Regions from separate parts of the Paraburkholderia sp. RL17-373-BIF-A genome, predicted to be linked through region 2. Evidence: riboswitches for the same ligand, from Rfam matches in the RefSeq annotation. Region 2 holds a riboswitch; the other holds the start of a gene.
What was found. A riboswitch is a leader RNA that binds a small molecule or an ion and turns the genes downstream of it on or off. The one in region 2 is predicted to bind manganese.
Positions count from the first base shown of each region.

Region 1 (7,227 bases), on a different contig from region 2:
GCCGGCGACATGTTCAGCGACGAAGCATCGACGTCGACGTAAAGGGCGCGCGCTCCAATCGCATTGACCGCCGTGCTGCCGTAAAAACCCGCGTTTGCCACGAGCGCCACGGAATCGTTGGACGTTACATCTAGAGCCCGCAACGCGAGTTCCAGCGAGTCGGTTCCATTAGCAAGTGCAACGCAGGTATCGACGCCGATATACGCGGCGAACTCCCGCTCGAAGTTTGTCACTTCATTGCCGAGGATGAACCAGTGACTGTTCGCCACGCGGTTGAACGCACCAGCCAAATCGATGCCGCGATTCGAGGCTTCAATGGAAAACAGAGGGACCTTGCCGGCCATAGCGCGCGTACCTCCGCAATGTGATTTACGCCATCACACGCGAGCGGTGCGATGACTTTGATTAAGTTGTTACCGTGTGAAGTGTGCCCGAATCAGATCCGAGAAGGTGACGACGGCAAACGCCTATCATAACTCATGGCGAATGTCGATGTCACGTTTGAAAGGTATTGGGCAGACGCTGGGGAGACGGGTCGTGAGCTTAGATTTCGATGTCACGCGACAGCGAGATAGGATGCGCCGCGCGATCACGATCCAACCCCGAGTCGGACGGCGGATGGAAATTGCTGCGCGGCACTCAGCGCGACGGCAAGCAAGGCCGCAGCATATCAGATACTGACAAGGGGACGATCGCCCGAATCAACCGCGAGCAACTTATCAAGTGCCGGCAGAACGCGGCAAGCTTTGATGCGGAAAAAAACTCCTTCTAACTCCTCTCGCGCTCATCGGGCATATGCCGCCGCATAAAAACGTCGATGCCATCCACGCGCGACGAGGCAAACGCCCTAACCACCACGACACCAACGATACCCAAAACAACCACCACGGCCGGAATCTCGAACAAGGTCATATCCACGACAAACCTCCTCATAAACCAGGAGTAGCCACGCCGTACTGCATCGTCGCGGCTACCACTCACACTCCCAGTCTACGAAGGCAGACCTCAGCCACCAAACGAGCATTTTTCATCGATATGTGAGAAATATTTGCAGTAGCGCCGCCCCGGCGCCACCGCCCTCTCAGTGCCGCTCAGGAAAGCGCAACTTCGAATGATTGCGACCATAAGAAATATAAATGGTCATCCCGATCACAAGCCACACGACAAGCCGCACCCACGTGACGAGCGGCAGCCCGGCCATCAGCAACAGACAAAACAGGATCCCCAGAACCGGCACGATCGGTACACCAGGAACCCGGAACGGGCGTGTAGCATCAGAGTCACTGCGCCGCAAATAGATCACAGCGCCGCACACAAGAATGAACGCGAACAAAGTGCCGATGCTAACCATCTCCCCCAACACGCTGATCGGAGTGAGCGCCGCCACGATCGCGACGACCGTGCCAATCAGAATCTGACTCAAATGAGGCGTCTGAAGACGCGGATGAACTCGTGCAAAAAGAGGCGGTAGCAAGCCGTCCGTCGACATCGTGAAGAAGATGCGGCTCTGCCCGTACAGCAGCACGAGGATCACAGTGGTCAGTCCTGTCAGCGCACCGATCTTGATCAGAATCGAGAACCAGTTCAGGCCAATCGCATCCACGCCCTTGGCGATCGGATCAGGAACATTCAGTTCAGCGTACGGTACGAGCCCAGTGAGGACACCCGCGACGAGGATGTACAAAATGGTGCAGATGATCAGCGACCCCAGAATGCCGATCGGCATGTCCCGTTGCGGTTTTTTCGCTTCCTGTGCTGCAGTGGAGACCGCATCGAATCCGATGAACGCGAAGAACACCACGGCCGAGCCACGCAGAATCCCGCTCATGCCGAAGTTACCAAACTCGCCAGTATTCGCGGGAATAAACGGATGCCAGTTCGCCGGCTTGATGAAAAACACGCCGAGCGCGATAAAGGCCACCACCACGGTCAGCTTGACCGCCACCATGACGTTGTTGAGCCGTGCTGATTCCTTCGTACCGAGCACGAGCATGGTGGTGAGAATGGCGATGATCACGATCGCGGGCAAATTGATGATGCCTGTCGCGGTGGTGCCATCGGGTAGCTTGATGATGGTGCCGGGTGCGGTGGCTAGATCGGGCGGGATATTGATCCCCACGTTATGCAGCAAGCTCACGATATAACCGGACCACCCGACCGCGACAGTGGCGGCGCCCATCGCATATTCGAGGATCAAGTCCCAGCCGATGATCCACGCGAAAATTTCACCCAGCGTGGCATACGTGTAGGTGTAACTGCTGCCGCATACGGGCAACATCGCTGCCAGCTCCGAATAGCAGAGGCCGACGAACGCGCACGCAATGCCACCGAGTACGAATGACAGGATGATGCTCGGGCCGGCGAATTGCGCCGCGGCGGTGCCGGTGAGAACGAAGATGCCGGCGCCGATGATCGCGCCAATGCCCATCGCCGTGATGCTGGTTGCGCCGAGTGTTTTCGATAGTGCGTGGCCTTCTTCCGCGTCGGCGCTTCCTACAATATCGGCGACGGATTTTCGTGCCATGTAGCTCGTATCAGCCATGATGAGTCGTCCCGTTCAAATGGTGTTGGGCACGAGCCGACTCGGTTTGCTTCGGCTCGCGGAGCACGACAAAAACATCTGTTACTGAAGACTAGCGGGTAAAGAAAAGAGAAATAGAAAATTCAGTGTATTCCGAATTAAAAGTAAAGTGAATATTTGATTCTCTCACGCCTGCGGACGAGGCTTTTGTTCGCGTTCTTATGCATTCCTCAAATCTCCACGCGTGCCCCCAACTCAATCACTCGATTAGCCGGCAGCTTCAGATAAGCCGCAACGTTACCCACGTTATGCAACATGACTGAGAACAAACGCTCTCGCCACATCGCCATGCCGCTATCACGAGTGGGCACCAAGGTCGCACGGCTAAGGAAGTAGGAAGTCTCCGCCGGCTCGAATGTCAAACCTTGCGACTTACAAATTTCAAGCGCGCGCGGCAAGTCGACCTCGTCCATGAAACCATACGTGATCGTGACCTGGTAGCAGTCCGAATCTAGCGGGTGCACACTCACGCGCTCACTCGTAGGCACCCACGGTATCTCCTCATTGTTCACCGTCACGAAAACGACACGTTTGTGCAGCACGCGGTTATGCATCAAATTGTTGATCAACGAATGCGGCACGCCATCAGGATCGGGCGATAGAAAGATTGCCGTGCCACCGCATCGCATCGGCGAGTCCTTCAACAACGTGGCCAGATAGGGCTTGAGCGGCATCGTCCCGGCCCTCACGCGCGCTTCGGCGCGCATCATCTCCCAGCCTCGTCCCCAGGTCGCCATGATCGTGTAGATGATCAGCCCGACGAGGAGCGGGAACCAGCCGCCCTGCATGAGCTTCAGCAGGTTCGCGGAGAAGAACGCCGCGTCGATCACGAAGAAAAAACCGGTCGCAAACACGCATAGCAGCCAGTTGTAATGCCACGCGTAGCGAATGACGAAGAACGTCAGGATCGTCGTAATCAGCATCGTGCCGGTGACAGCGATACCGTACGCGGAGCCGAGCGCCGTGGATGAACCGAAGCCGAGCACAGCCGCCACGACGGCGGCCAATAACGTCCAGTTGATGCCTGGCACGTAGATTTGCCCCATTTCCCTTTCCGACGTGTAGACGACATTCATGCGCGGCAGAAAGCCGAGTTGCATCGCCTGCTTCGTCATCGAATACGTGCCGGAGATAACGGCTTGCGACGCGATTACGGTCGCGATCGTCGACAGCACGATCATCGGATACAGCGCCCATTGCGGAAACAGTTTGTAGAACGGATTTTGCAGCGCGCCCGGATCGGCAAGCAGCAACGCGCCCTGCCCCAGATAGTTCAACGCAAGCGCGGGAAACACGAGGCCGAACCACGTCAGCCGGATCGGCCTCGCGCCGAAATGTCCCATGTCCGCATAGAGCGCTTCCGCGCCGGTCAAGGACAGAACGACCGCACCCAAAGCAACGAACGCCAGCCACCGATGATGCAGGCAAAACGCCAGCCCCGCGAGCGGATTGAGCGCGACGAGAATCGCGGGCGCGCGCATCAAGTTGATGACGCCCACCACGGCAAGCACGATGAACCAGAGCACCATCACCGGTCCGAACACGATGCCGATACCGGCCGTTCCGCGCTTCTGCATCAGGAACAATGTGACCAGCGCAACCAGCGTCACGGGAATCACACAGGTCTTGAGAAACGGCGCGGCGACCTGAAGACCTTCGACCGCGCTCAACACCGAGATCGCCGGCGTGATCACACTGTCGCCGTAAAAGAGTGCTGCACCCATGATGCCGACACCCAGCAACATATGGCGCAAGCGCGGCCGCGTGGCAACCGACGACGCAGCCAGCGCCAGCAGCGCCATGATCCCACCTTCGCCGTGATTGTTCGCGCGCAGAATCAACGTGACGTATTTGAGCGAGACGACGATGATCAGCGACCAGACGATCAGCGAGACAATGCCGACCACATTCAGCGCGTTGAGCGACAGTCCGTTGACTGGATCGAACACCGTCTGCAGCGTATAGAGTGGACTGGTGCCGATATCGCCATACACCACACCCAATGCTGCAAGCGCGAGTGCGGGCATCGCCGGCCGCTGATGCCCGCGCCCGCCGGAATGGCCCGCATCGGGCGCGGCGGATACTGACTGGCTCATGTCTCGCTCCAGTTTCGCGTTCTCGCGGTGCAACAATTGGCATAGGCCGATGCACGTGCGGAACCGATTCATGCTTTTGTGAGGCCTCGTTTTTTTCGAGGAGTCGCCTGCGTCCCCACGCAACAGTCAGCGTCGCCGAAGCAACCTCCGTACGAGGAACGGGCGTCCCGTTGCCCTATCGCCGGACGCGCATTCGTATTGTTCTGATGTTTTGCGTACCTGCCTTCCGCGAACGTGACCTGTCTCTTTTCCTGAAGGACGGTGTGCCACTAATTCAACATATACCATCGGCCGATTGCCACGCTACTGATACATGAAGTGGCGACAGATTTATTTCGTCTCCACATACGCGAGGTGCGATCCGTATTACATAAAGCTTTCGATGTGATATGCTCGCCCCTGTCTTTGGGGAGTAGCCGGCTTCTACCCAGAAGCGCCTGCGTCAACATTCTCGGTCGCGCAGACCGTGGTGCAGGTAGCCCTTTGGTTGGCAAGACCATCGACACACCACGCGACCGGTCGGGCGCGGAGGTGTGTCGCGGTTTTCCGCCCGACCTCGAGCCCTCCTCTCATGAATCCTGTCGCAACGCTGTTCCTTGCTTTCGCCATGTCCACCGACGCCTTTGCGGCCGCAATCGGCAAAGGCGCCACGCTCAAACGTCCTCACTGGCGTGAGGCTGTCAGGACGGGACTCATCTTCGGCGTCATCGAAGCGCTGACACCCCTGGTCGGATGGTTCCTCGGCAAAGCTGCAGCGCAATACGTCTCCGCATGGGATCACTGGATCGCGTTTGCGCTGTTGTTGGTCCTCGGCGCCCGCATGGTTTTCAATAGCTTTGTCGCCAAGGAAATCGAGGCGGCGAAACCGTCGACTCATTCGTTCTGGTTGCTGGCGCTGACCGGCTTTGCCACGAGTATCGATGCCATGGCGGTCGGTGCGGGCCTCGCCTTCGTGGACGTCAACATCTATTCCACTGCCGCCGCGATCGGGCTCGCCACCATGACGATGGTCACGATCGGCGTGATGCTCGGCCGTGTCATCGGGCATGTGGCCGGCAGGCGTGCGGAGTTGGCGGGTGGCGTCGTGCTGATCGGTATTGGCAGCACTATCCTGGCTGAGCATCTGAAGATCATCGGCTAGACGGTGGTTGACGGCCGCCGGCTGCTCTCCACCTCTTGCGGCGCGATCGACGACTGGCGCGCGCGCCGCCTGTATCATGGCGGGCTTGCGTCCGACCTGAAGTCCGCGCAAACGCATCCACCCACGACAACCCAGAGGAAGATTGGCATGACGGCCGCAACGCAATTCGATCAGGTTTCCATTGTTAAACGAGCCAACGTCTACTTCGACGGCAAGTGTGTCTCGCACACCGTTCTCTTTGCCGACGGTACGCGCAAAACGCTTGGCGTGATCCTGCCCGGCGCGCTGAACTTCGGCACTGATGCGCCGGAACTCATGGAAGTGCAGGCCGGCCAATGCCGCATCCGCCTCGAAGGCAGTGACGAGTGGAAGACGTATGGTGCGGGCGAGTCGTTTTCGGTGCCCGGGAAAAGCCGCTTCGATATCGACGTGATCGAAACACTCGACTACGTCTGCAGCTATCTGTAAAACGTGTCGCGTCGTACGACATTGGTACGGCGCGCGCATTCAAACGTGTGATTGATGATCGCCGGTTGGGCACGAGCTACAACCCAACCGACGAAGAGACGATTCCGAATCGAAGTTTCCGTTGAGATCAACGGCGCTTCATCTTGATCACTCGCGAAATCTGACCAAGCGTAAAGCCCGTGTTCTGCACGTACTTGGCGTAGTCGATCGGAGCAGTAAACGATTCCTCGGTGACGTACTCGCCCATGTAACGGAATCGGTCAGTCGCTGTTCGGACAAAAACAGGCAGTGGGTCGGTCTGTCGCGCGAGCGTTCGGCCTGCCGCTCGTGCAGCGGCGCTGCCATCGCAGACGATCACATCCGGTGCATACGGGTTGAGATCCTGACGCAATCGCGCAGCGACGACCTTGCCGCCCTTCACGGGCAAGAATGCCTGTTTGCATCCTCCCGTCACCCGATGAATATCTTCCCGAGAATACTCTTTTCCAATATCAAACATGATTTTTCTCCCAAGAATGACGCCTGGCTTTAAAGCAGTGGCATCAAGCGGAGCGATGATATCGGCCTGTACCTAAATCCCTTGTATAAAGCACGAGCTTCTTGATAAAGAAGGCATGCTGGTTGAGCGAAACAGCGAGACATGCGCCACAGATTGACCTGGCTGCATCCGGGACTCGTCGCGCGTTTCGATACGCCGTATTAACAGCATTCACCCTGCGGTTATATACGTTCGTTATACGGTTGATGACAGAATCTCGAGGTGACACCGAGCGAGGTTTCGTAGACGGTTGCCGCAAGCGCTTGTAGGAAGACGCCGAGGTATGTAGAGGGCGAAAACCGCACGAAGTGTATGGATCGCCCAGACGCCGAGGCTATGTTTCTACGAGCGCTTGCGTCAACGTTGCGCTACTGATGACGCGTCATTTATCTCTCACTCACTC
Region 1 covers NZ_JARESO010000020.1:107,905-115,131, reverse strand. Annotated here, with positions in the region: gene P0D80_RS24530 (DegT/DnrJ/EryC1/StrS family aminotransferase) at 1-344, opposite strand, end outside; gene P0D80_RS24525 (hypothetical protein) at 626-772, shown strand; gene P0D80_RS24520 (hypothetical protein) at 769-918, opposite strand; gene P0D80_RS24515 (amino acid permease) at 1,082-2,542, opposite strand; gene P0D80_RS24510 (potassium transporter Kup) at 2,752-4,677, opposite strand; yybP-ykoY riboswitch at 5,073-5,239, shown strand; gene mntP (manganese efflux pump MntP) at 5,249-5,818, shown strand; gene ppnP (pyrimidine/purine nucleoside phosphorylase) at 5,966-6,286, shown strand; gene P0D80_RS24495 (DUF6697 family protein) at 6,414-6,785, opposite strand; gene P0D80_RS24490 (bifunctional diguanylate cyclase/phosphodiesterase) at 7,222-7,227, opposite strand, start outside.
Region 1: another riboswitch for manganese. It lies ahead of mntP (manganese efflux pump MntP); the one in region 2 lies ahead of P0D80_RS16935 (sodium:calcium antiporter).

Region 2 (7,227 bases):
GCATGCCTATCGCGGTGGGCGAGCGGAACATCTGGCGGATGCCCTTCGGCGCCGGGCCATGCCAGTCCGGGCCCGCCAACAGATAGAAGCCCGGCCGCGAGCCATACATCTTGCCGAGGCTCGTGAAACTATCAGTGCGCAGATCGACGGCCTGATAGACCCAGAAGCGTCTGCCGAAATCCGGCACCTGGACGATCGCCGGCGTAGTGCGCAAATCGAGCATCGCGCAACCGTCAATCAGATCGCGATTTGGGCAGCCGACGTAGCGCGTTTGCGGCTGAGCATAATCGCGCAGCATCGCGAGACGGTTGGGCGGAGCGACCGGCGCGACGCCTCCATTCAGCCCCGGCCGCGGCACCTGCTGCATCGCCAGCAATCGGCGGTAGACATTCACCAGCGGCCACGCCCAGAAATAGGTTTGGCGCGCCACCAACCGCGCGTATTCCTCCGACATCATGTCGCCCGCCACCGGACCGGGCACGGACGCCGCGCCGGCCGTCGCGGCAGACCACGGACGCTGCTGCATCTTCGCAAGGATCGGCGCGGCAACCGACGCCAGCACGGCCGCCGTCACCCATGTCGCCGCCTTCCTATGCATGTCGATGTCCGGGTCGTCCATGCGCGCCTCAGAGCTTCTGCAGTGTCGGAAACGTCCAACTGCCGTCGAGCACGGTCTGGTCCGGCCCGTAGATTCGCATGACGAGGTCATACGCACCGACAGGCGCGGGCAGCCAGTTCGACATTTCGTTCGCGCCCGGCGCCTTGTTCTGCACGTAGATATCCAGCGAACCGTCCGCACCGTATTTCAGCCCCTGAGTACGATCACCGACCGAGTAACGGTGAATCGGATTCGCCACCAGATGGCGCGCCGGCAAATCGTAAAGCGTCATCGACCAGAAGAACTTCGCCGGCGGCAGATCTTTTTTGTCGAAGTGCAGGACGTAGGGCTGTGAACCGATCAATTGCTGATGCTCGGCATTCACGCGCGTCCCGACGTACACCGCTTCCTCCTTCGTATTGCCGTAGATGCCCATCGCCGCGGCGACGGCGCGCGTCGTGTAATCGTCTTTCAGGTCGGCGCGGCTGCCGAACAGGTCGAAGGAACTGGTGGTGCGCTTTTCCGCGTCGGCCAATGCGGCTTTGCCGTCGGCGACGCCCGCTTCGAGCGCCGCGCGCGTGTCGGCTGGCAACGCGGCCGGATCGAACGGTGCGCCGGGTGCAATGCCGATCTTCGCGAAGCGTCCCATCAGCTCGCGCTCCGACGGCGCGGGCGGCTGCGTGAACTGCAACAGGAAGTTCAGGTAGGCAATGAAGTCGACCGAGGTCGCCTTCGCTTCGTCCCATTTCGGAAAGCTCAGTTTCGCGGCGGGCGGTGGTGCGGCCGTGTGTTCGAAAGCGGACAACGGCGTGAGCTTGTACTGCTTCTGGATCGCCTGCACGTTCTTGACGTCGCTCGCGCCGTTGAGCGCCGTGCGGCCGAGCGTCAGAATCAGGTCAGTCTCCGAGCGGAACACCTTGTCGATGCCCTTGGGCGTGTCGCCGTGCCAGTTGGGTCCGGCGAACAGATAGTGGCCCGCGCCGTTACCCGTGGTGCGCGAACCGACGTACGCGAAGTTATAGGTAAACAGGTCGATCCACTGGAACACGTAGTAGCGCTCGTTCGGCACCGCTGGCACCGTCAGCACCCACGGTTCACGGCGCAGATCGAGCCATGCCCACGAGTACGGCGTGTCGTTGTTCGGCGTCACGATTTCCTTGTTCTCGGGACCGTACGGCCGCGAGTAGTTGCGGAATTTGCCAAAGCCGCCCACGTACGACTTCGAAGTGGGATCGACTGCCTGCTGATAGAGCGTCTTATAGTTGAACAGCATCGGATAGGCGTACAGGAACGCATCGCGGGCGATACCGCGCGCTTCGTCCGGGGAAGCGGTCACCGCGGCGGCCGGGGCGCTCGTTTGCGCCGTCGCCGGCATCTGCGGCAGCACGGCCAACGCCAATCCGGCGACGCATGCCTGCATTCCCACGCGTTTTAAAAACGTCATCGCTAAGCTCCCCTCGAGTTCTCGTTTATTTGCCAAACGTCATGTTCAGGCCAGCAAAAATCGTGAACTGCGGCACGCTCGCACCGGAATGCGCGATCGAGTATTGCGGTTCGATGAACGCGTTGTAGATCGTCGAACCGCCCTTCCATGCCTTGCCCGCGCCGAGGCCGACGGGGATGTAGTAGCTGCCGTGCTGCAGATCGAACGTCCATATGCCGGTCGAACGGATGTACCAGCCGCCGGGCAGATTGAATATGCCAAAGGGCTGCGCGGTCAGCGATTGCGTGGTGGGCCGGCTGCTTTGTCCGGCGAACGAGTGCTGCCACTGCACGAGCCCGCCGATCAGCCGCGCCCGGATGGCGCTCACGGCAACAGCGGCAAGACCTGCCTGCCACTTGCCGGTGCCGAGGCTCGGATCGGTCGCGGTCGGCATGGTGACGAGCGGGCCCACGCCGAGCTGCACGTCGCCTTCCGAGAGCAGAAAGATGTCGAACAGATTGAGGTCGCCGAGGCCGGTGTTGTAGCCGCCGCTCGGATCGGGCCGCGTACTGAGCGGCACCGTGCCGCGGAAGATTTGCGGCACGCCGGTCAGGCTATTCGGGCCGACCAGCACGGTAGGGCGCAGCAGCAGGTCGTTGGTGTGCGCACTAGCGCCGAATACGCTCGGCGTGTAGTAATTCTGGATGTTGAATGAGGCGGCGAGATTGAGCGGGTTATTGCTTTTATTGGCGTCGTCGGCGGATGCCTGAGCGAAGACCGGCGACGACACGAACGCGGCAGCGCATAATGCCCCCGCCCCAAACACGCAGCTTTAACCCACTATCGAGCCTCGTTTTATGGCCATTTCTTATAGGCGAGCACCTGCCTTTGCCTGACGCGAAATCATTTCAAAGGGATGGCGTTCGGGTGACTGATTTAAATCGAATTCATCTCGCTCGCGTGTTCGCGCGTCCGGGCAGCCATGCGCAGCCGGACGCGATGTCACGCAAATAACCCGCGTTATGTCGCTTGAACAATCTGGAAAGACGGCGCAGCTGGATACACGGCTTGCATGAGCGCTCCTTGAAACGAGAGACGCCGCATCAAACGAAGCATGCGGAAAGAAGAAGATTCACCACGCTGGCATCGTTAGGAATACTAGCAACGATTCTGGAAATTACAGAGATAAATTTGTAACGCGGCCGAAAGCCAGATCAATCGGGTCCGACTTCCCCGCTTGTTCAATTGGCATTTTTTATGACGGAACAGGCTCAACCGTCATGTCGAAAAAATCCCACAAGGGCTGCAATAACCGCTTTGGCCCATTAGACTTGCGCTCGCTTGAATTCGACCCACCGCTTTCGATGAGGCTTTCATGATTCGCACGTTGCACCGGTACTGCATTGCCTTCACCGTTGTCCTTCTTTCCGCTTGCTCCGTGACGCCGCGCCAGGACGCCATGTCGCAGACCGGTGAATCGACGGCCGCCGGGTTGGCGTCATGGAACGACACGAAGACCAAACGCTCTATCGTCGACTTCGTCACGCTGGTGACGACGCCCGAGTCCAAGGACTTCATCCCGCGCGCCGACCGGATCGCCGTGTTCGATAACGACGGCACGCTGTGGCCGGAGCAACCGGCCTCGGTGCAACTGGTGTTCGCGCTGCAACGTGTGAAGACGGTGGCCGCGCGGCATCCGGAATGGAAGCGTCAGGAACCGTTCCGCTCAATCCTCAAAGGCAATCTCAAGAATGTGGCGGCAAGCGGCGACGCCGGCTCGATGCGGGTGTTGGCGGCGGCCCACGCCGGCCTGACGGGCGACCAGTTCGCCGCGCTCGTGCACGAATGGTTCGATGCCGCGAACGACCCGCGCTTCAACCGGCCTTACGCCGATCTCGCGTATCAGCCCATGCTCGAGTTGCTCGCCTATTTGCGCGCGAGCGGCTTCAAGACCTATCTGGTGACGGGCGGCGACGTCGAGTTCGTCCGCGACGTGGCTCAGCGCATGTACGGCATTCCGCCCGAGCAGGTGATCGGCAGCACCGTGAAGTATCGCTACGGCCAGAGCAACGGCGCGGTCTCGCTGACGCGCCTCGCGCAAGTCGACACGCTGGTCGACGGCTCGGCCAAACCACTTGCCATCGATCGCGTGATCGGCCGACGTCCGGTGATCGCGTTCGGTAACGCGGACGGCGACGCGCCGATGCTCGAATGGACCTCGGCAGGCGACGGCCCGCGCCTCGCCGCGCTCGTGCATCACACAGACGCGCAACGCGAATACGCGTACGACCGCGCGGCGAAGAGCGGCAAGCTCGACAAAGGTCTGGACGAGGCCGGCGCGAAAGGCTGGCTCGTCGTCGATATGAAAGATGATTGGAAGACCGTGTTCAAGCCTGAAGGCGCGACGACGGCAGCGGCGCCGGCGACGCCCCCGGCGAACTGAGCCTGAACCGCTGAAGGCCATTCGTAAGCGGCCTTCAGCGGTTGTTAGAGTTGTCGCGCTATGACTGGCTTTAGCGCCTTGTCTAGCGACTCAGCGTAATCGCCAGATACGTGGCATAGAGCGCGCCGCAAACCAGCAACGCCCACACCGGCACGCCGCGCTCGCGCACGTTGAGCCGCAGCCACGCCGCCGACGCGAGCGTGATCACGATGCCGGTCACCACTTCGATGCGCGGCACCCACGGCGTCAGCAGAATACCGATCGCTGGCAGCAAGGTGCCTTGGAACACCATCGCGCCGGTGATGTTGCCGAACGCCAGCGTGTCCTTGCCGCGGCGAATCCACAGAATGCTGTTGACCTTCTCGGGCAGCTCGGTGGCGATAGGAATGATCAGCAGCGAGAGCAGCAGCGGCGACACCCCAAGCGCCTGCGACACGCCGCGCACACCATGGATGAAGCCTTCCGCGCCCCACACCAGCAGCGCGACGGCCAGCGCCAGTTGCACCACGATGGTCGCGAGGTTGGTCGGCACGCCAAGGCGCGAGATCAGCATCTTGCCCGGCGCTTCGGTGCCGTGGCCGGCATCGACCAGATCATTCGATGCGCGGAAGGTCATCACCACATAAGTGACGTACACGCCGACCAGCGCCACGCTGAAGAACGCGCGCACCATCATCTGCTCATGCGGCACGTACATCGCTGCGGCGGCCAGCACGAACGCGCACAGGAAATAGTTGAGGTCGCGCGTGAAGCCCGTACGCTCTGGCGCGACCCAGCCGCGCGCGCCGCGTGAACCGAGAATCGCAAGCGTCATGAGGAAGGTGGAGAGGGTGGAGAGCATCAGCGGCGCGCCGAGAATCGCGCCGACGCCGATCTCCTGATTGACCGCGCTATCCGTCGTGCCGCCCGCGATCGCGAGCAGCGGCACTAGCGTCTCGGGCAGCGCTGTGCCGACAGCGGCGAATAGCGAACCCGTTACGCCTTCGGAAATCTTGAGGCGTTCGCCCAGATGCTCGAGCGCATTGGTGAAGAGCTCGGCCGCCACCAGAATGACGACCAGCATGATGCCAAGTTCGAACAGGAGACCAGTCATGCGCGGCGCTCCGCATACACGCAGAAGCAGCGGCGCGGCGGACGGGCAGAAGGGGAGACTGGCAGGGTACGACGATGTTTCACAGGGCAACTCCGCGGTCGGACGTAGATGACAAACCAATGACGCACCGCCGCCCGTCCGACCAGAACGAGGCAGTGCGTCAATGGGCTCGCCAAACCGACCCGGTCGAACGCGCCATGACCCGCAGGCCAAGTATGTTGACGCGCTCATCCTTCAAAGGATGAAGGAAGTCGGGACACGACAAGGCCGCAAAAAACAAAAGGGCTTAGCGCATTCTGCGTGTGTCGTTACCCCACTGATGTCACGAAATACACCCTACTCTTGTCGTTTCCGACTTGGTTCGACGAGTTTTCGATAGAAAATCAGCTGCGGCCGGCGGCCTTTTCAGGGGGCGTACACCCTACCGGTGTCGCACAACCCTTTAATGCACCCTACAGACGTCGCACTCTGCATTTCGCTGAAAGCCCCGCCAGGCAAGGCGGAGCGGCGGTGGTCTGTGGCTAACCCTCATCCAAACTCAGCACTTAGCGGGATTTTCACGGACATCGAGCGCATCGCCGTCCCATCCAGCGACCTTACCAGGACGTCGCGCCCCTAATCCCGTCTTACTGTACCAACCAGCTACCGTAACTGAAGCCGCAGAGCTGTATATTTATACAGTATATAAATTTTTCTTGCGGGTCAACTGCAGGGTAGCGCTTCATACATGAAAGCCCCCCAAACTTACAGAATTGAAAGAAATTCGTTTGAGGCGATGTCTGTGCTGCGACTACCAGTTGCTTTGCTTACGCCTACAGGCGCAGTCGTGCCAATCAGTCGGGGCAGATTGGTATCTAACGAAATGGCAATTTGCCCAACGGAGGCTTTTGACAACGGCGCGCGCTGAGCAACCAACATTGGCTTACAATCGCCAGCGGTCTGGCGCTCAGATACGCGCCGAATCTCAAAAATATAAAGGCTGGAGGGCCGATGCAGCTTCTCAACCTCACGATTTCACGTGTGATTCTGCACGAGGTTTTCAAGCGCGGTAATGACGGGAACAAAGTGCAACCCGAGTTTGGAGACGAACTCGAGGTGCTGGACGACGAAGCCGCTGAGGCACTTCGAGACCGCGTCGTAACTGCTATGACCAGCGCAACGCGATGCGTTCAGATGTCCATCGTGAAGGCGAGCGCGGAGAGCCTCGTTCATCGCGCGTCCACATCTCTCGATGCCGACGATGCCGGTTTCATTGCCGAGTCGCGGGGCATCGCCGACAAGCTCGCTGACGAACAAAAGAACCGCAACCTTCCGGGTGGCGTGGTCGTCGTGTTTAGCGGCACCGCCGGCCATCCTGCACGGCGACTGGTTGGCGTCATTAAGGCCGAAGTGCATAATGGTTTCATGCGGGCGCGGGAAGCTGCAGACGCAAAGCCAAAGCTCAAGTTTTTGAAATCGCTTATGCTGACCGCGCAGACCAAGCTCTACAAGGTCGGGCTTTTCTTGGAGCCGCAGGCGCCGGTTGAAGGCGAACTTCCCGCTGGTTGGGACGCCTACATCTATGACGAAACCTTGACGGTGGCGAACCGGTACGGCGCGGCCAAGTATTTCTACGATGGATTTTTAGGGCTGGGTTTTCCCCAGTCTAGTGCGCGTCAAACACTGCAATT
Region 2 covers NZ_JARESO010000012.1:55,684-62,910, reverse strand. Annotated here, with positions in the region: gene P0D80_RS16955 (DUF1254 domain-containing protein) at 1-619, opposite strand, end outside; gene P0D80_RS16950 (DUF1254 domain-containing protein) at 627-2,042, opposite strand; gene P0D80_RS16945 (hypothetical protein) at 2,068-2,811, opposite strand; gene P0D80_RS16940 (HAD family hydrolase) at 3,397-4,464, shown strand; gene P0D80_RS16935 (sodium:calcium antiporter) at 4,547-5,557, opposite strand; yybP-ykoY riboswitch at 5,654-5,812, opposite strand; gene P0D80_RS16930 (nucleoid-associated protein) at 6,548-7,227, shown strand, end outside.